3 linked regions of the Rhizobium sp. SSA_523 genome follow. The protein of the gene in region 1 interacts with the protein of each later gene in a pairwise test. Links are inferred from orthologs where the notes say so. Each region holds a gene or a part of one and is shown in the gene's direction. Other genes may lie near its edges.

What was found.
Region 2: the proteins of QTJ18_RS20520 (region 1) and QTJ18_RS12560 interact in binary tests that used the Escherichia coli proteins (3 or more experiments, as listed by UniProt). The link is inferred for Rhizobium sp. SSA_523 from one-to-one orthologs.
Region 3: the proteins of QTJ18_RS20520 (region 1) and QTJ18_RS23555 interact in binary tests that used the Escherichia coli proteins (3 or more experiments, as listed by UniProt). The link is inferred for Rhizobium sp. SSA_523 from one-to-one orthologs.

The regions. Positions count from the first base shown.
Region 1 is NZ_CP129382.1:2,549,254-2,555,678, reverse strand. The notes cover bases 1,564-4,439. They hold QTJ18_RS20520 (P-II family nitrogen regulator), read left to right. Parts: upstream 1,564-2,764; coding sequence 2,765-3,115; downstream 3,116-4,439. Other genes in these bases: QTJ18_RS20515 (ammonium transporter), read left to right, coding at 3,142-4,439; tesB (acyl-CoA thioesterase II), read left to right, coding at 1,672-2,556; QTJ18_RS20530 (ubiquinone biosynthesis hydroxylase), read right to left, coding at 1,564-1,585. In the rest of the region: QTJ18_RS20540 (LON peptidase substrate-binding domain-containing protein), read left to right, coding at 1-92; QTJ18_RS20535 (Trm112 family protein), read left to right, coding at 159-347; more of QTJ18_RS20530, read right to left, coding at 371-1,563; more of QTJ18_RS20515, read left to right, coding at 4,440-4,506; QTJ18_RS20510 (FtsK/SpoIIIE family DNA translocase), read left to right, coding at 4,764-6,425. UniProt on the Escherichia coli protein: Involved in the regulation of nitrogen metabolism. Regulates the activity of its targets by protein-protein interaction in response to the nitrogen status of the cell.
Region 2 is NZ_CP129382.1:860,904-867,451, forward strand. Bases 1,691-4,689 are described here. They hold QTJ18_RS12560 (two-component system sensor histidine kinase NtrB), read left to right. Parts: upstream 1,691-2,615; coding sequence 2,616-3,764; downstream 3,765-4,689. Other genes in these bases: dusB (tRNA dihydrouridine synthase DusB), read left to right, coding at 1,691-2,619; ntrC (nitrogen regulation protein NR(I)), read left to right, coding at 3,761-4,689. In the rest of the region: QTJ18_RS12545 (CinA family protein), read right to left, coding at 1-101; QTJ18_RS12550 (bifunctional 2-C-methyl-D-erythritol 4-phosphate cytidylyltransferase/2-C-methyl-D-erythritol 2,4-cyclodiphosphate synthase), read right to left, coding at 98-1,294; more of dusB, read left to right, coding at 1,621-1,690; more of ntrC, read left to right, coding at 4,690-5,212; QTJ18_RS12570 (methyl-accepting chemotaxis protein), read right to left, coding at 5,288-6,548.
Region 3 is NZ_CP129382.1:3,215,941-3,222,922, forward strand. What follows is about bases 376-3,808. They hold QTJ18_RS23555 ([protein-PII] uridylyltransferase), read left to right. Parts: upstream 376-770; coding sequence 771-3,608; downstream 3,609-3,808. Other genes in these bases: QTJ18_RS23550 (helix-turn-helix domain-containing protein), read left to right, coding at 376-509; murJ (murein biosynthesis integral membrane protein MurJ), read left to right, coding at 3,605-3,808. Also shown: more of QTJ18_RS23550, read left to right, coding at 1-375; more of murJ, read left to right, coding at 3,809-5,188; QTJ18_RS23565 (YcbK family protein), read right to left, coding at 5,179-5,598; QTJ18_RS23570 (peptide ABC transporter substrate-binding protein), read left to right, coding at 5,950-6,982.

The DNA.
Region 1 (6,425 bases):
CGGATTTGAAGACGCGCGCCGAGACCCTTATCGCCATCACCGAATTCGTCCTGGCGCGCGGCTTCGGCGATTCCGACACAATCCTTCAATAGGGCGTGTATCTCTCACATCGGACGCATATCCTGCAACGGGAGGCGTAGCCTGCAATAGGAGGTTTGATGGACGCCAAACTCTCGAAAGTCGATCCGAAGCTGCTGGACCTCCTGGTCTGCCCGATCGGCAAGGGCCGCCTGGTCCTCAACCGGGAAACCAATGAGCTGATCTCCGAAAGCGCCCGGCTGGCCTATCCCATCCGCGACGGCATTCCGATCATGCTGGAATCGGAAGCCCGCCGCATCGAGGACTGATCCACCAGGTGATGGAGCAGGCGTTAGATCGCCTGTCCCTGCAGCAGGCGCGGTGCGTCCTTGACCTTGGTGCCCGCCGCCTCGCCGATGAAGAAGGATTTCAGCTTTGGCAGACGTTCCACCACGCCGAGACCAATGTCGCGAGCAATGCGGATCGGCGTGATGTCGTTGGAGAACAGCCGATTGAGCACATCCGTGGTCACGCCCATGCGGAAAGTGTCGAACCGGCGCCAGGACTGATAGCGCTCCAGAATGTTGAGCGCGCCGATGTCCAGCCCAAGCCGGTCGGCCTCGACGATGGTTTCCGCAAGCGCGGCCACATCCTTGAAGCCGAGATTCAGTCCCTGGCCGGAAATCGGATGGATCCCGTGAGCCGCATCGCCCGCCAAAGCAAGCCGCGGCGCCACGAAAGCACGTGAAAGCGTGAGGCCCAGGGGGAAGGCCTTGCGCGAGCCGGTGACCGTCAGGGCGCCGAGCTTGTGGCCGAAGCGGCGCTGCAATTCTTCCTCGAAGATCAGATCGTCGGAGGCCACCAGCCGGTCGGCATCGTCGGTGCGCTCGGTCCAGACGAGCGAGGACCGATTGCCTTTCAGCGGCAGAATGGCAAAGGGGCCGGAGGGGAGGAAATGTTCTTCCGCACATCCCTCATGCGGACGCTCGTGTTCAACGGTCGTGACAATGCCGGATTGGTCATAATCCCACCGCACCGTCTTGATACCGGCCATGTCGCGCAGTTTCGAGCGAACGCCATCGCAGGCCACCACCAGCCGGCTTTCCACCGTTTCGCCATTCGAGAGCGTCAGGCTTGCTGCCGAGGGTCCGGCGGAAAACCCGGTTGCCGATGCGCCGTGGCGGATGGCAATGCCCAGCCTTTCGCAGGCGCCGCGCAGTGCGCGCACCATGGCAAGATTGGGAACCATGTGGGCGAAGGGCGTGCCCTCCTCGACATCGCCTTCGAATGTCAGAAAGACCGGCCGCACGGGGTCGGAGGTGCGGGAATCGGTGACGATCATGCGGGTGATGGGCTGAGCCTCCTCGGCAATCTCGCGCCACACGCCCATCACGTCCAGCATGCGGGTTGCGGCGGCAATGATGGCCGAGGCGCGCTCGTCCTTCTGCCAGACATGCTCGGGCGCGGCTTCGATGACCTCGATCCGCAGGTGAGGCGCTGCCTGTTTGACTGCGACGGCAACCGAAAGGCCGACATAGCCGCCGCCGACGATCAACATATCCAGCATTGCTTCTCTCCCGCCATACTTGAGAATGGTTTCGTGCACATATAGAGCATCGTATAGGCGCTTCCTACCATTGGAGTTTGTTTAAAATGCCGCAGTCGGATCAGGCTTCCCCCATGGTGCAGTTGATCCAGACGCTCGATCTGGAGCGGTTGGAGGAAAACCTGTTTCGCGGCACCAGCCCGCAGATCGGCTGGCAGCGCGTGTTCGGCGGGCAGGTGATTGCCCAGGCGCTGATGGCCGCCCAGCGCACCGCTGCCGAGGACCGCAACGTTCATTCCCTGCACGGCTATTTCCTGCTGCCGGGCGATCCGTCCGTGCCGATCATCTATCAGGTGGAGCGGCTGCGCGATGGCACGAGCTTTACCACGCGCCGGGTCACCGCCGTCCAGCACGGGCGGGCGATCTTTGCCATGTCTGCCTCCTTCCAGGTCGAGGAAGAGGGATATGATCATCAAAGCGCCCTTCCGGAGGTGAAGCAGCCGGAGGAGTTGATGTCGGAGGGGCAGTTCCAGGAGATGTTCCTGGCGCATGCGCCGGACATGGTGAAACGCTATTGGGGCCAGAAGCGGCCGGTCGAAATGCGGCCGATCAGTCTTGTCCATTATCTCTCCGACGAGAAGCTGAAGCCGGAGCAGCATATCTGGGTGCGGACCACCGGGGAGGTGCCGGCCGACCGGCATTATCAGGCCGCCGTGCTGGCCTATCTTTCCGACATGACGCTTCTCGATACCTCGCTCTATCCGCATGGGCGTACCATTTTCGATCCGCGCGTCCAGGCGGCCAGCATTGATCACGCCATGTGGTTCCATCGACCCTGCGCGCTGGATGACTGGCTTCTCTACAAGCAGGACAGCCCCAGCGCATCCGGCGCCCGCGGCATGACTCGCGGCTCGCTCTACACCCGCTCCGGCGCGCTTGTTGCCTCGGTCGCCCAGGAGGGATTGATTCGCAAACGGGCAAAAGGCGAATAATTCATCAATCGCCAAAAAATGCACAATAAATGGGCGCCTATTTGGCGCCCATTTGCGTTGTTCTGCATTAAGATGCGGAAAGCGTTTACAATTCAATCACTTAATTTGTGGCGAGAATCTGGCACGGCCCTTGAATGTAGAGGTTCAGTCGCTGCTCACCGATCAGTCAGCGGCCAGGAGAACCGGCTCCGCGCCGAGGCAACAAAGGATGGGAAACCAGATGAAAATCGTAATGGCCATAATCAAGCCATTCAAGCTCGACGAGGTGCGCGAAGCCCTCACGACTGTCGGCATCCAGGGGCTGACCGTCACGGAAGTCAAGGGATACGGGCGTCAGAAGGGGCATACCGAAATCTATCGCGGCACCGAATATGCCGTCAGCTTCCTGCCTAAACTGAAGATCGAGATCGCTGTTGCGTCCGACATGGTCGAGAAGGCCGTGGATGCCATCGCGTCGGCGGCCAAGACGGGCCAGATCGGCGACGGCAAGATCTTTGTCTATTCGATCGAGCAGGCCGTGCGCATCCGTACCGGCGAAATCAATACCGAAGCGCTCTAAGCACGGCTCATCAGGGGAGTTCTCGCATGTCATTTTCCAAACTCACGTCCATGGCTGGACGTCTGGCCGCCGGATCGGCAGCCCTTCTGGCGCCTGCCATCGCATTTGCCCAGGAAGCAGCGCCGGCCGCTGCCGCTGCTGCTGCTGCGGCACCTGTTCCCGATAAAGCAGATACGGCCTTCATGTTCCTCGCCACCCTGCTGGTGCTGTTCATGGCCGTTCCCGGCCTCGGCCTGTTCTATGGCGGCCTTGTTCGCGCCAAGAACATGCTGTCCGTCCTGATGCAGTGCACGGTCATTGCCTGCGCCGTCATGATCATCTGGGTTCTCTATGGCTATTCCTTTGCCTTCGGTGGCTCGACCAACCCCTTCTTCGGCGGCACCGCCAAGATGTTCCTCTCCGGCGTGACCATCGAATCGACCGCCGCCACCTTCTCGGAAGGCGTCGTCATTCCGGAATACATCTTCATGCTGTTCCAGATGACATTTGCAGCGCTGACACCTGCCCTGATCCTCGGCGCCTTTGCCGAGCGCATCAAGTTCTCGGCAGCAGTCCTGTTCTGCATCCTGTGGGTCACCATCGTCTATTTCCCGGTCGCCCACATGGTCTGGGATGCCAATGGCTATCTCTTCGGCCTCGGCGCACTTGATTTCGCGGGCGGAACCGTCGTTCACATCAATGCCGGCGTGGCGGGCCTGATCGGTGCCCTGATGGTCGGCAAGCGGACCGGCTTCGGCAAGGACATGATGGCGCCGCACTCGATGACGCTCACTTATGTCGGCGCCGCCATGCTGTGGTTCGGCTGGTTCGGCTTCAATGCCGGCTCCAACCTGGAAGCCTCCGGCGGTGCCATGCTGGCAACCGTCAACACCTTCGTCGCCACGGCCGCGGCAACCCTGTCGTGGTGCGTTGTCGAAGCCTTCACGCGCGGCAAGTCCTCCATGCTGGGCGCGGCTTCGGGCATGATTGCCGGCCTCGTCGCCGTGACCCCGGCAGCCGGCATTGCCGGTCCGATGGGCGCCATCGTGCTCGGCCTGCTGGTCTCGCCGCTGTGCTACTTCTTCGTCTCCGTCGTAAAGAACAAGTTCGGCTATGACGATACGGCCGACGTCTTCGGCGTGCACGGCATTGGCGGCATGTTCGGCGCCATTGGCACCGGCATCTTCGCCTCCTCGTCGCTCGGCGGCATCGGCTATGCCGATGGCGTCACGATGGGCAGCCAGATCATGGTGCAGATCCAGGCCGTCGTCGTCACCATCCTGTGGACGGGCATCGGTTCGGCCGTGCTCTACAAGGTGGTGGACCTGATCGTCGGCCTGCGCGTTCCGGTCGAAGCCGAGCGCGAAGGTCTCGATCTGGCCTCGCATGGCGAAGCCGCCTACCACTCTTAAGACGATCGCGATCCGAGCGGCTGCCGCTGCCCGGATCCGTCCGTAACGGTAAACCCCTCGATGACATGCGAAATGGCCCGGCTCCTGCCGGGCCATTTCGCGTTGAAGGTCAAGCGCTTTCCGCTCTTCAGCGAAGGAATGCGGCGTGGTTAATGGCGCGTTAACTTCGTTTCGTTAGGTTTCGAGCCTATTGGTGCCGGCATTCCGCCTTTTGCCTGCATCCTCAGGATCAACGAACAGGGTCGGGCTGAAACAGAATGGGTAGAAGCACTTCGGCAGCGATGGCGCAGCACTCCACCCGCCATGCATTGATGGCGTTCGCCATCCGGCAGATGATGGCGATCTCGGGCTTTGCCTTGTTTCTCGCTCTCGCTCTGGCTGTCGCAGCGCTGGCGACCTGGAATGTCCAGGATCCGAGCTTCTCCTACGCGACGAACAACGAACCGACCAATCTCCTCGGCGCGCCCGGCGCGGCCTTTGCCGATCTGATGATGCAGTTCTTCGGCCTTGCCAGCATTCCGACCCTTCTCCCGGTTCTCGCCTGGTCGCTGGCATTGATCGTCGGCCGGCGCGTGAGCCGTCTTCCGGCGCGCCTGTCCACCTGGCTGCTCGGATCCGTTCTGGCCTCTGCAACGCTCGGCTGCATTCCCGCCCCCCTGACCTGGCCGATCCCCAATGGAATCGGCGGCGTGATCGGCGATATGATCCTGCGCTTTCCCGGCCTCTTCATCGGCAGCTATCCGACCGGCTTCGCCGCCGTGCTGATCGGCACGGTCTTTGCCGTGCCCGCTTTGGGCTTCCTTCTCTTTGCCGCCGGGCTGCTCAGCAATGAGGAGCTGGACGAGGAGGTCGACGATGAGGACGAGACGCCCGTTCCGAACCAGAACAAGGCCAAGCGCGCGCAGCCGGTGGAGGAAGAAGAGGACGACGAGGAGGGTGGCTTTGCCGGACTCCTGGCGCTCGGGGCCATGGCCCATTACTGGTACATAACCCAGGCCCGCATGCGCCGCCTGCTGCGCCTGAAGCCGAAAAGCACGGGCCGCGACGATCACGACGAACCCTATGATTTCAACGAGGACGAATTCGGCACGCTGAACGAGCCGACCCGCGCCAAGCAGCGGCCCGGATCGCGGCTGGAGCCCTCGCTCGAAAGCCCCATGTCGGACCTGATGGCCGCGCGTCGCAGGCTGTCGCCGCCGCCGCTCAGCCTCGACGACCAGGAGGACGACGCCTTGGAGGTTGCGCCCGCCCGCGCGCCTTTGCCGAGCGGCCTTCTCTCGGATGACGAGCCGCCCTTCGATGCCTCGCCCCGCGGCCCGCGCAGCGCCCGCATTGCCGCCCCGGCGCCTTCGCCCAAGCCGGGTGCCCGTGTGGCGCGCGAGGCGCAGAGCTCCTTCATCGAAAGCGAGGGCTTCGAACTTCCTTCGGTGCATCTTCTTGCCGAGCCACGGCATGTGGCCCGCGATGCCACACTGTCGGCCGATGCGCTGGAACAGAATGCCCGGATGCTGGAAGGTGTGCTGGAAGATTTCGGCGTGCGCGGCGAAATTATCCATGTCCGGCCCGGTCCGGTCGTCACGCTCTATGAGCTGGAGCCGGCACCCGGCATCAAGTCGTCCCGCGTGATCGGGCTTGCCGATGATATTGCCCGCTCCATGAGCGCGATTGCGGCGCGCGTCGCCGTCGTTCCCGGCCGCAATGCCATCGGTATCGAACTGCCGAACCAGACGCGCGAGACGGTCTTCCTGCGCGAACTGATCGCCAGCCGCGATTTCGAGGGCACCAAGACCAAGCTGGCAATGGCGCTTGGCAAGACCATCGGCGGCGAGGCAGTCATTGCCGACCTGGCCAAGATGCCGCATCTTCTCGTTGCCGGCACCACCGGATCCGGTAAATCGGTGGCCATCAACACGATGATC
Region 2 (6,548 bases), 1.7 Mb from region 1 along the record:
CCCGTGCAGGATTCGGCGGCGGTGACCATCCAGCCCTTCTGGCAATAGGTCTCGATCACCTGACGAGCAAGGTGCAGGTTTTCGCTGTTTGGATCGCTCATGGGGTGATCGCTCCGTAAACGACCGTCGCCGTGGCGATGGCGGCAATGCCTTCACGCCGTCCGACAAAGCCGATCGTCTCATTGGTGGTCGCCTTGATCGAGCAACGATCGATGGAAATCTCCAGAATGTCGGAAAGGTTCTGCCGCATGGCCTGGCGGTGCGGCCCGATCTTCGGCGCCTCTGCGATGATCGACACATCCGCATTGGTGATGATCCCGCCATTTTGCCGGACGATCTTGGCGGCATGGGCGAGGAAGATGCGCGACGGCGCGCCCTTCCACTGCGGATCGGAGGGCGGGAAATGATCGCCGATATCGCCAGCGCCACAGGTGGCAAGCAGAGCATCCGTCAGGGCATGCAGTGCGACATCGGCATCCGAATGGCCCCTCAGCGCCTGGTCGTGGGCAAGGAAGACCCCGCACAGGGTCACGCCGTCGCCCGGCACGAGTTGATGCACGTCATAGCCGTTGCCGGTCCGCACGTCGGGGATCAGTGGCTGGCGGGACAGTTTCTCATCGGCCATGGCAATATCTCGCTTCAGGGTCAGTTTCACATTATCGGCGGAGCCTTCCACCAGATGCACCGGCATTCCCGCCCATTCGGCGATCGAGGCATCATCGGTGAAATCGCTTCGGCCGGATCGGAAGGCGGCCTCGTGGGCCGACAGAATGTCCGCCAGCACGAAGCCTTGCGGGGTCTGGGCGGCCCAGAGCCCGTTGCGGGGCACCGTGTCCTCGATCATTGCCGCAGGCGTCGCACGCTTGAGCGTATCCGTCACCGGCAGAGCCGGAATGACGGCGGCAAGACCCGCCTCCCAGGCGCCGGCGACGCGGTCGAGAAGGGCGTGGTCGAGAAAGGGGCGGGCGGCGTCATGGATCAGCACATGCGTGGCCTCGCTGTCGCGCAGCCGCCTGAGGCCGGACAGAACGGACTGCTGGCGGGTACTGCCGCCATGGGTGATGTGCAGATCGGAAGCACCGCTCAGTCCGGCACAGGCGCTGGCAAACAGGCTCTCGTCATCGGGATGGATGACGGCCACGACCGGCCCCCGCCGCGGCCAGTTCAAAACCTCGCGCAAGGTGCGGCGGATCACCGGCTCGCCGCCGATCGGCCGATATTGTTTCGGCCCTTCTTCGGGGCTCCCCGCGCGTTCGCCGCGTCCGGCGGCAACGATGACTGTTCCGATGATCATGTCCGTCCGCTTGTTTCCCCGTCTTCCTGTCCGGTCCACCATTTCCACGCCATATAGGTCCTGGCCATGCAGGGCCAAGCCATGAAAGGATCACGACATACAGGGCGGGGCCCTTGGTCGGCTTTGGCGGATCTGGTTGAAAGAGCTGCGATCCATCCCCCTGCGGCCGGATGTCCCGTGCAATTGACATGAGATCCCTATAGACAGAAAAGCATCATTTCCAGAAGCGCCGCGACAAAATCCTGTCCGAGGGATTAGCTCTTGGCAAATGCGGAAACAGTGAATAAAAATAGGGCAGAAATACCGCCTGCCCGAAAGATCATCAATTGAGTCCTGCCGATCTTGCATCCCCCTTTGCTCTCGCGACGGTTCCCATCCGGAACCGGCTCGTGCTTGCGCCCATGTCAGGCGTCACCGACCTGCCGTTCCGGCAGCTCGCCTGGCGCTACGGCGCAGGCCTGGTGGTGACGGAAATGGTGGCAAGCCGCGAGCTGGCGCATAATAAGGGCGAGTCCTGGGAAAGGCTGAAAGGCACCGGTATCTCGCCGCATATGGTGCAGCTTGCGGGCCGGGAGGCGCATTACATGGCGGAGGCGGCGCGGATCTGCGAAGCCAATGGCGCCGATATCATCGACATCAACATGGGATGTCCCGCCAAGAAAGTGACGGGCGGCTATTCCGGCTCGGCCCTGATGCGGGATCCCGATCACGCCCTGTCGCTGATCGAGGCGGTTGTGGGAGCGGTCAGCGTGCCCGTCACCGTGAAGATGCGGCTCGGCTGGGACGAGCAGTCGATCAACGCGCCGCACATTGCCGCGCGCGCCGAAAGCGCCGGCGTGAGCCTGATCACCGTGCATGGCCGCACGCGCATGCAATTCTACGAGGGCCGCGCCGATTGGGACGCGATTCGCCAGGTGAGGGACGCCATCCGCATCCCGCTCATCGCCAATGGCGACGTCGAGACCGTCGAGGATGCAGCCGAGATCTTGCGCCGGTCCGGAGCCGATGCCGTGATGGTCGGCCGCGGCGCACAGGGACGCCCCTGGCATTGCGGCGTGCTGGCCGGCGCGCCGGAGCCGGGAGCGCAGGAGCGCGCCGATATTGCCTGCGAACATTATGAGATGATGCTGCAATTCTACGGCCGCGAGGCCGGGCTGCGCCACGCCCGCAAACATGTCGGCTGGTATCTCGATCGGAATGCCGCTGATCTGGCCCCCGCCGTCAAGGCGGCTGTCATGACGCAACGAGATCCTGACAGGGTCTTGCAGGTGCTTCAGCAGGAAATTGCAGGAAATGCCGGACAAGCGTCCAGGGAGGCCGCATGAGTGCAACTGAGGGTGATCAGGGCGGCAATGCGCTGGCCATGGCGGTCCTGAATTCCGTCCAGAATCCCGTCATTCTCGTCAATGAAGAGGGGCGGATCGCGTTTGCCAATTGGGAGGCGGAAGCCTTTTTCGGCGCCAGCACCACGCATCTGGCGCGCAACAAGATCTCCACCTTCATTCCCTTCGGCAGCCCGCTTCTGGCGCTGATCGATCAGGTGCGCGAGCGCAAGGCCCCCGTCAACGAATATCGCGTCGATCTCTCATCGCCGCGCCTCGGGCAGGACAAGCTGGTGGATCTGTACGTCGCGCCGGTCGTCAGCGAGCCGGGCTCTGTGGTGGTGGTCTTTCAGGAACGCAGCATGGCCGACAAGATCGACCGTCAGCTGACGCACCGGGCCGCGGCACGCTCCGTGACCGGGCTTGCCTCCATGCTGGCGCATGAGATCAAGAACCCGCTATCGGGCATTCGCGGCGCGGCGCAGCTTCTGGAGACCTCCGTTGCCGATGAAGATCGCTCTCTGACGCGGCTCATCTGCGACGAGACGGATCGGATCGTCTCGCTCGTCGACCGTATGGAGGTCTTTTCCGATGAGCGTCCGGTGGATCGCGCACCCTTGAACATTCACGCGATCCTGGATCATGTGAAGGCCGTGGCCAAGGCCGGCTTTGCGCGCGACATCAAGATCGTCGAAAATTACGATCCGTCTCTGCCGCCCGTCTATGCCAATCGCGACCAGCTTGTGCAGGTCTTCCTCAATCTCATCAAGAATGCCGCGGAAGCGATCGGCGGCCAGCCGGATGGCGAGATCCTCCTCACCACGGCCTATCGTCCGGGCATCAGGCTCTCCGTCGCCGGCACCCGCGAAAAGATCTCCCTGCCGCTGGAGTTCTGCGTGATCGATAACGGGCCGGGCGTTCCGCCCGATCTGCTGCCGCATCTCTTCGACCCCTTCATCACCACCAAGACCAATGGCTCAGGCCTTGGTCTGGCGCTCGTGGCCAAGATCATCGGCGGACATGGCGGCATCATCGAATGCGACAGCCAGGCCCGCCGCACCGTCTTCCGCGTCCTCATGCCGATGCACAAGGATGGCGGTTCGAGCGAAGATAGCCGTTCCATGACTACGACAGGAAGCCTGAAATGACCGCTACGATCCTTGTCGCCGACGATGATGCGGCCATCCGCACCGTCTTGAACCAGGCGCTCACCCGTGCCGGCTATGATGTCCGTATCACCTCGAACGCGGCGACGCTGTGGCGCTGGATTTCGGCGGGGGACGGCGATCTGGTGGTGACGGATGTCGTGATGCCGGATGAAAACGCCTTCGACCTTCTGCCGCGGATCAAGAAGGCGCGGCCGGAGCTGCCGGTCCTGGTCATGAGCGCGCAGAACACGTTCATGACGGCGATCAAGGCCTCGGAAAAGGGCGCCTATGACTATCTTCCCAAACCCTTCGACCTGACGGAGCTGATCGCCATCATCGGACGGGCGCTTGCCGAACCCAAGCGCAAGCCGGCGAAACTGGACGATGATTCGCAGGACGGGATGCCGCTGGTGGGCCGGTCTGCGGCCATGCAGGAGATCTACCGCGTTCTGGCCCGGCTGATGCAGACGGATCTGACGCTGATGATCACCGGCGAATCGGGAACGGGCAAGGAGCTGGTGGCGCGCGCGCTGCATGATTACGGCAAGCGCCGCAACGGTCCTTTCGTGGCCATCAATATGGCTGCCATTCCGCGAGATCTGATCGAGTCGGAATTGTTCGGCCATGAGAAGGGTGCCTTTACCGGCGCGCAGAACCGTTCTACCGGCCGTTTCGAGCAGGCCGAAGGCGGCACCTTGTTTCTCGACGAAATCGGCGACATGCCGATGGATGCGCAGACCCGGCTCCTCAGGGTTCTGCAGCAGGGCGAGTATACGACGGTTGGCGGTCGGACGCCGATCCGCACCGATGTCCGGATTGTCGCAGCGACCAACAAGGATCTGAAGCAGCTGATCAATCAGGGCCTGTTTCGCGAGGATCTCTATTACCGGCTGAACGTCGTGCCGCTGCGCTTGCCGCCCCTGCGGGACCGGGCCGAGGATATTCCCGATCTTGTCCGGCACTTCATGCAGCAGGGCGAGAAGGAGGGGCTCGAAACCAAGCGCTTCGATAATGAGGCGCTGGAGATCATGAAGGCCTATGCCTGGCCGGGCAATGTTCGCGAACTGGAAAACCTCGTCCGCCGCCTGATGGCGCTCTATCCGCAGGACGTCATCACGCGCGAGATCATGGATCAGGAGCTGCGTTCGGATGTGCCCGACAGCCCGATCGACAAGATGGGCGCCCGGCAGGGCAATCTCACCATTGCTCAGGCGGTCGAGGAGAATATGCGCTCCTATTTCGCCAGCTTCGGCGACAATCTGCCGCCGCCCGGCCTTTACGATCGCGTGCTGACGGAAATGGAATACCCGCTGATCCTGGCGGCCCTGACGGCCACCCGCGGCAATCAGATCAAGGCTGCTGATCTTCTGGGATTGAATCGCAACACGCTGCGCAAGAAGATCAGGGAACTCGGTGTCTCGGTCTATCGCAGCTCGAGAACGACTTAGTCCCGCACGCGGTGCGTCGAGAAAAGACTCCGTAGCGGCGGGCCGTTTCCGGTTATTCGCCCGACGCTAAAGGCCCTAGAAGTCCTCCCAGTTCTCGGTCTTGAGTGCCGCGTTGCCGCGCGTTGAAAGCGGCAGTCTGGAGCCGTAGCTTGCCGCAGGCGCTGAGGATCTGGGCGCAGGGCGCCGCGACCCCGCTGCAGCACCGCCCGTCCGTCCGGCCGAGGCGCTGCCATGGCCGATATCGAACTGACCGATCAATTCGAACAGGCGCTCGGCCTCGCGCGCCAGGCTATGGGCGGCGGCGGAGGTTTGCTCCACCATGGCCGCATTCTGCTGCGTGCCCTGGTCCATCGTGTTGACGGCGATATTGATTTCCTTCAGGCCGGTTGCCTGCTCGCGGGCGCCTTCGACAATCGCACCGACATTGCTGTCGACCTGCAGCACCTGGGCAACGATTTCCTGCAGCACCTTGCCCGTATCGCCCACCAGTGTCACACCGTTCTTCACATGGTCATTGGAGGCCGAGATCAGTGCCTTGATCTCCTTGGCTGCCTTGGCCGATCGCTGGGCGAGTTCGCGCACCTCCTGCGCCACGACGGCAAAGCCCTTGCCAGCCTCGCCGGCGCGTGCGGCCTCGACACCGGCATTCAGCGCCAGAAGATTGGTCTGAAAGGCAATTTCATCGATCACGCCGATAATATTGCCGATCTCGCCTGCCGATTGCTCGATCCGCCCCATGGCGTCCACGGTTTGGCGCACGACCTGACCCGAATATTCCGCGTTTTCCTTTGTGCGGCGCACGAGGCGACCTGCTTCCTGCGCCCGGTTGCTGGAATCGGCACCGGTCGTGGTGATCTCCTCGAGCGCGGCGGCGGTTTCCTCCACCGAAGCGGCCTGCTGTTCCGTTCGGCGGGCGAGATCGTTGGAGGCCGTCTGGATTTCCTGCGAGGCAGCCGCGATGGCGCCGGCATTTTCCAGGATCGTCTCCAGCGTACCGCGGAGCTTGGCCGCAGTGGCATTGTAATCCTGGCGCAATTGATCGAGCGCAGGCAGGAACGGCTTTGCCAATTCCTGCGTCAGATCGCCATCCGACATGGCCTGCAGGGCCTCGGCAAGCTGGCGGACATTGGTCACCCGCTCGCTCACATCGGTGGCAAATTTCACCACCTTGAAGACCTTGCCATTCATGTCGAAGATCGGATTGTAGGAGGCCTGGATATAGACCTTCCGGCCGCCTTTTCCGATGCGTTCGAATTCATCGGCAATGAAGATCCCCGCGGCAAGCTTTGCCCAGAACTGCTGGTATTCCGCGCTCTGCACATAGGCAGGGTCGCAG
Region 3 (6,982 bases), 670 kb from region 1 along the record:
TCTATGGCAATGCCTATGTGCCGATGGCGGTGACGGGCATGAATATCGGCGCGATCGTCATTGTCAGCCTCTATTACTGGTGGCCCGAGCGCGCGATGGAGGAAAAAGCCGCAGCGCCTGCTGCCGCAGCGCCTCTGTCTGACGATGATGCGGCCGCGCTTGCCAGGATCAGCGCCGCGCTTGAGGCCGATGCCTTGTTTGCGCAGGAGAATTTGAGCCTTGCGCGGCTGGCGCGAAAGGCCGGAATGCCGGCGCGCGATGTCTCGGCGCTCATCAATCGCGCCACCGGTCTCAATGTCTCGCAATATGTGAACAATCGTCGCATTGGCGAAGCCTGCCGCCTGCTGCAGGATACGGACAAGCCGCTGATGACGGTGATGTTCGACAGCGGCTTCTCGACCAAATCCAACTTCAACCGCGAATTTCGCCGTGTCACCGGGCAAAGCCCGTCGCAATGGCGTTCAGCCATGCAGGGGGCACGCAAAGTGGAAACTCCACGGCGGGCATGAGATCCGCATGCGGCGCATCGCGTGGGGCAGGGGTGTAACGGTTTGGGCATCAAGGGGTATTCGGGGACGTAAAGAGCGCATAACGGCTCGGAAACCAATGGCAGCGATAGTTGATGTGCAAGGCGGGTGCGGCCTCCCCTCGTGAACGCCTTGGAAAGGGATTGGACCGACGGTGCCCTCAAGAGGCATAAGGTTCGAACAACCGTGCAAGTGCAGCGGAAAACCGCTATAGCGACGGCACGGGTGCAGCGGCAGGACGACATGGCACGACAAGAAATCGATTATTCCGAACTTCTGGATGTGGACCGGCTGCATCTGGATTGCGAGGCGCTTCTTCAGGGCTCACCCAAGCTCCTCGATGCGCGCACCGCCCTGCTGCCGGTCCTGCGCCGCGCGAGCCAGGAAGGGCGCGACAAGGCAAGGCAGCGACTGGCGACCGATGGCAGCGGCCTGAACTGCGCCGAGCGAATTTCCTGGGTCCAGGATCAGCTGATCTCCACCATTTATGGCGTGATTGCCCGGCATTTCTACAGTGCCGCCACCGAAAAAGTCTCGGTAACGGCTGTCGGCGGCTATGGCCGCGGCACCTTGGCGCCGGGTTCCGATATCGACCTTCTGTTCCTGCTGCCGGCGAAGAACAATGAGGAGATGCGCAAGGCCGTCGAATTTCTCCTCTATGTCCTGTGGGATCTCGGTTTCAAGGTCGGACATGCCACCCGAACGGTCGACGAATGCATTGCCTTGTCCAAACAGGACATGACCATTCGCACCGCAATTCTCGAAACGCGGCTCATCTGCGGCAATGCGAGCCTGGAAGACGAATTGCAGAGGCGGTTCGACGCGGAAATCGTCGGTCTTGGCGGCCAGGATTTCATCATGGCCAAGCTTGCCGAACGCGACCAGCGCCACCAGAAGGCCGGCGATACCCGCTATCTGGTGGAGCCGAATGTCAAGGAAGGCAAAGGCGGCCTGCGCGACATCCAGACTCTCTTCTGGATCGCCAAATATCATTATCGCGTGCGTGACGCCGCGCAACTGGTCAAGCTCGGCGTCCTGTCGCGCCAGGAATGGCGGCTGTTCCAGAAGGCGGAGGATTTTCTCTGGGCGGTCCGCTGCCAGATGCACTTCCTCACCGGCAAGGCGGAGGAGAGGCTGTCCTTCGACATCCAGCGGGAGATCGCCGAAAGCCTCGGCTATCACAACCGGCCCAACCTCTCCGCCGTCGAGCGGTTCATGAAGCACTATTTCCTCGTCACCAAGGATGTCGGCGATCTGACCCGCATCCTGTGTTCGGCACTGGAGGAAGAGCAGGCCAAGCCGGCGCCGGGCATTACCGGCGTGATCTCGAGGTTTCGACGCCGCGTGCGCAAAATCCCCGGAAGCTCGGACTTCGTCGAGGACCAGGGCCGGATCGCGCTTGCCGATCCGGACGTCTTCAAGCGCGACCCGGTCAGCATCATCCGGCTTTTTCACGTCGCGGACCTGCACGGCCTGGAATATCATCCCGATGCTCTGAAGGCCGTGACGCGCGGGCTCGCTCTGATCGATGACGCCCTGCGCGAAAGCGCCGAAGCCAACCGGCTTTTCCTCTCCATCCTGACGTCGCGGCTGGAGCCGGCGCTGACCTTGCGGCGGATGAACGAGGCCGGCGTGCTGGGCCGGTTCATTCCGGAATTCGGCAAGATCGTCGCCATGATGCAATTCAGCATGTACCATCATTACACGGTGGACGAGCATCTCATCCGGGCGGTCGATGCCCTGTCGGATATCGACAAGGGTCGTTTCGCCGATCAGCATCCGCTGGCCAACAAGCTGATGCCGCATATCGAGGAACGCGAGGCGCTGTATGTCGCGGTTCTGCTGCATGATATTGCCAAGGGCCGTCAGGAGGATCATTCCGTTGCCGGTGCCCGCGTGGCCCGCAAGCTGGGAACGCGGTTCGGCCTGAAGCCGAAGCAGGTCGATCTGGTGGCCTGGCTCATCGATCAGCATCTGCTGATGTCCATGGTGGCGCAGACGCGCGACCTGCACGACCGCAAGACGATCACCGATTTTGCCGACAAGGTTCAGTCCATGGATCGGCTGAAGATGCTGCTGATCCTGACCATCTGCGATATTCGCGCCGTCGGCCCGGGCGTCTGGAACGGCTGGAAAGGCCAATTGCTGCGCACGCTTTATTACGAGACCGAACTGCTTCTGTCCGGCGGCTTCTCGGAGGTTTCACGCAAGGAGCGCGCCAAGGCGGCCGAGGAAACGCTCGCGGCGGCCTTGTCCGACTGGAGCCAGAAGGAGCGCAAGCTCTATTCCAAGCTCCACTACCAGCCTTACCTTCTCTCGGTCGCACTGGAGGATCAGGTGCGCCATGCGCAGTTCATCCGCGAGGCCGATGGAGCAGGGCGGGCGCTGGCCACCATGGTGCGCACCGACAGCTTCCGCGCCATCACCGAAATCACGGTGCTTGCGCCGGATCATCCGCGCCTCCTGTCGATCATCGCGGGAGCCTGCGCTGCCGCCGGAGCCAATATCGCCGATGCGCAGATCTATACGACCACCGACGGACGGGCGCTCGACACCATTCTCATCAATCGCGAATTTGCCAATGACGAGGACGAACTGCGCCGGGCGGCCACCGTCTGCCGGATGATCGAGGACGTTCTTTCCGGCAAGAAGCGGCTGCCGGAGGTGATCGCCACCCGCGCCAAGAACAAGAAGCGCAACAAGACCTTCATCGTTCATCCCTCGGCGACGATTTCCAATACGCTGTCGAACAAGTTCACGGTGATCGAGATCGAGGGCCTGGACCGCACCGGTCTGCTTGCGGATATCACCCTTGTCCTGGCCGATCTGTCGCTGGACATTCATTCCGCCCGCATCACGACCTTCGGCGAGAAGGTGATCGATACTTTCTACGTTACCGATCTGGTTGGCCAGAAGGTCACCAACGAGAACCGGCAGGGCACGATCGTGCAGCGGCTGAAGACGGTGATTACAGAGCAGGAAGACGAATTGCGGCGCGGCATGCCCTCCGGCATCATCGCGCCCGATCCGGTCGCGGTGGCTGCGACCAACCGGCCGCGCAAGAGCCGGGCAGACGCATGAGCCTCGTCAAGAAATTCGCGACGGTTGGCGGCGCCACGCTCGGAAGCCGGATTTTCGGTTTTGCCCGCGAGACCCTGATGGCCGCGGCGCTGGGAACCGGCCCCATGGCCGATGTCTTCTACGCCGCCTTCCGGTTTCCGAACCTGTTCCGCCGCCTGTTTGCCGAAGGCGCCTTCAACGCTGCCTTCGTGCCGCTGTTTTCCAAGGAAATAGAGGCCAATGGCGTGGAGGGCGCCAAACGCTTCTCCGAAGAAGTCTTCGGCGTCCTGTTCACGGCATTGCTGGCGATCACCATCGTCATGCAGCTGTCCATGCCGCTATTGGTGCGCTTCATCATTGCCCCGGGCTTTGCCGAGGATCCGGAAAAGACATCGCTGACCATCCGCATGGCGATCGTGATGTTTCCCTATCTCATGTGCATGTCGCTGACCGCCATGATGAGCGGCATGCTGAATTCCCTGCATCATTTCTTCGCTGCCGCCATCGCGCCGATCTTCCTCAACCTCGTCATGATCAGCGTCCTCTTCTATACCTTGTGGAATGGCGCCGACCCGCTGACCACTGCCTGGTATCTATCCTGGAGCGTGCTGGTCGCCGGCGTCCTGCAACTGGCGGTCGTTTATTTCGGCGTGGTCAGGGCGGGCATCAGCATTCGATTCCGGCTGCCGAGAATGACGCCGAACGTCAAGCGTCTCCTCATTCTCGCAGTGCCGGCTGCCGTGACCGGCGGCATCACGCAGATCAACCAGATCATCGGCCAGGCGATCGCGTCTGGCAAGGAAGGCGCGATCGCCGCGCTGCAATATGCGGACCGGATCTACCAGCTGCCATTGGGCGTGGTCGGCGTGGCCGTCGGCGTGGTACTTCTGCCGGAGCTCGCCCGGGCGCTGAAGGGCGGTCACATGAAGGAGGCGGAGGGCATCCAGAACCGCTCGCTGGAATTCGTGCTCTTCCTCACGCTGCCGGCTGCCGGCGGCCTGTGGGTCCTGTCCGAGGCGATTATCCGCGTCCTGTACGAGAGGGGCGCCTTTTCGGCCGAGAATACCGCCGTCGTTGCCTCCATCCTCGCCATTTACGGGCTGGGCCTGCCGGGTTTCGTCATGATCAAGGCGCTTCAGCCGGGATTTTACGCGCGCGAAGACACCAGGACGCCCATGCGGTTCACCATCGTTTCGGTGGTCGTCAACTCGACACTGGCCATCACGCTGTTCCCGCTGATCGCCGAACGCGGGATCGCCACAGCCGAGGCCGCTGCCGGCTGGATCAACACGGTTCTCCTCTTCTCGACGCTGTTGTGGCGCGGCCACCTGAAATGGGAATGGGCGCTTGCCAGGCGCACGGCCCTGCTGCTCGTCTCGACCGGCGTGATGTGCGCGGCGCTGACCTATGCCCTCGGTCCCGCCGGCCCGTGGCTGACGCCGGAGACGGGGCTCCTGCATCAGGTGATGGCCTTGTTCGTCCTGATCGCCGTGGCCATGATCGTCTACTTCGCCACGGCCTTCCTGATCGGAGGTGCTGATCTTGGCATGATCCGCCGAAACCTGAAGCGCAAGCCGCGCACGCCGCCGCCTCAGCAATAGACCCAGCGGCGCTTCGGGCCGATATCGACATGGATAATGCCGTTGCAATAGCGGCCTATGCCGCCAATGCCCGGCGCGCTGGCGGCTGCCGCGACGATCTTGCGATCGGAAACGCCGGGCACCCGGATATCGGCCGCCAGGCAATGGCTGTGCTGCGAGGTTCCCGAGCGCGGACGATGGCCGGAGGTGACGACCGGTTTCTTGCCGGTCTTGGCCGCGATATGGGCCAGTATGGCTTCCAGTCTTTCGGGGAAGCAGCCGGTTTTGACGCTGACGCGCTGCACAGTATAGGCGGCGCTGTAATCATGCTTGAACAAAGTGCTCCGTCGCTTTTTCGAATTGGTTTCTGCCGCGACCGCAGAAGAGAGAGCAATCACGCTCGCAAGCGCGACGCAAAACAGTCTACGCATTGAGTGCTCCTTGAAACAGACCGTCCTTCAATGGACGGCCGGTGATGGCAGAGCATGTGGTTTCAGAAAGTGACCCGAATAAGGTCATTTTTGCTCAAACTGGAGATAAGTCGGCCGTTTATATTAAAGCACGTTAAGAAATTCTAACATTACGGGTGTTTCTTGACATTCTGCATCCGACGGTATTTGTCTTGCGCGTGAGCCTGCAAGCATGTGGAAACGGGGAGGAATGGCGTTGCCGCAAAAGTGATGGATTGCCGTCAAATTGCCTCGAACGCCTATTGTTTTCCGAGACGGTTTCGCATTTCTTGCGCGCCCAACCCAATAAGAACCGGGGAAAAGGAGAAACCTATGGGCTTCCTCAATCGGACTTTGGCATCCACAATGCTCGCCGGCGCACTCGTCTTCGGCGCGTCGAGCGCCTTTGCGGAGGCGGTGCTTCATCGCGGCAATAGCGGTGAACCGCAAACTCTGGACTATGCGCATATCTCGATCGACATCGAGGGCTTTGTCGTCAAGGACCTGTTCGAAGGCCTGACGGTCTATGACGCCGCGGGCAAGATCGTGCCGGGCTCGGCCGAAAGCTGGACCGTCTCGGATGATGGTACCGTCTACACCTTCAAGATCCGCGACAATGCCAAGTGGTCCGACGGGACCCCGGTCACGGCCGGTGATTTCGAATTCGCCATGCGCCGGGTCGAGGATCCGAAGACCGCCGCCGGCTATGCCAACATCCTCTACCCGATCAAGAATGCCGAGAAGGTCAACAAGGGCGAATTGCCGCTCGACCAGCTGGGCGTGAAGGCCGTGGATGACAAGACCTTCCAGATCACCCTGGAGCGCCCGACCCCCTTCTTCCTGCAGCTTCTCGCGCACCAGACGGCCCTGCCGATCAGCAAGGCGAATTTCGAGAAGTTCGGCGATCAGTTCGTCAAGCCGGGCAACATGGTCTCCAACGGCGCCTTCAAGCTGCAGTCGCATGTGCCGAACGATACGCTGACGGTCGTCAAGAACGACCAGTATTGGGATGTCGCCAATGTGAAGCTCGACAAGGTCATCTTCTACCCGATCGATGACGATGCCGCCTCCGTCCGCCGCTTCGAAGCGAAGGAAATGGACCTCGTCTACAATTTCTCAGCCGACCAGATCAAACGCCTGCGCGAGAGCTATGGCGAGCAGGTCCATGTCAATCCGTCGCTCGCGACCTATTACTATACATTCGACACCCGCGAGGCCCCCTATAGCGACGTGCGCGTCCGCACCGCGCTTTCGATGGCCGTCGACCGCGACTTCCTGGCCAGCGAAATCTATTCCGGCGCCCAATTGCCCGCCTATCACCTGGTTCCGCCGGGCATGGAAGGCTATGGCGAAGGCGCTGTGCCCG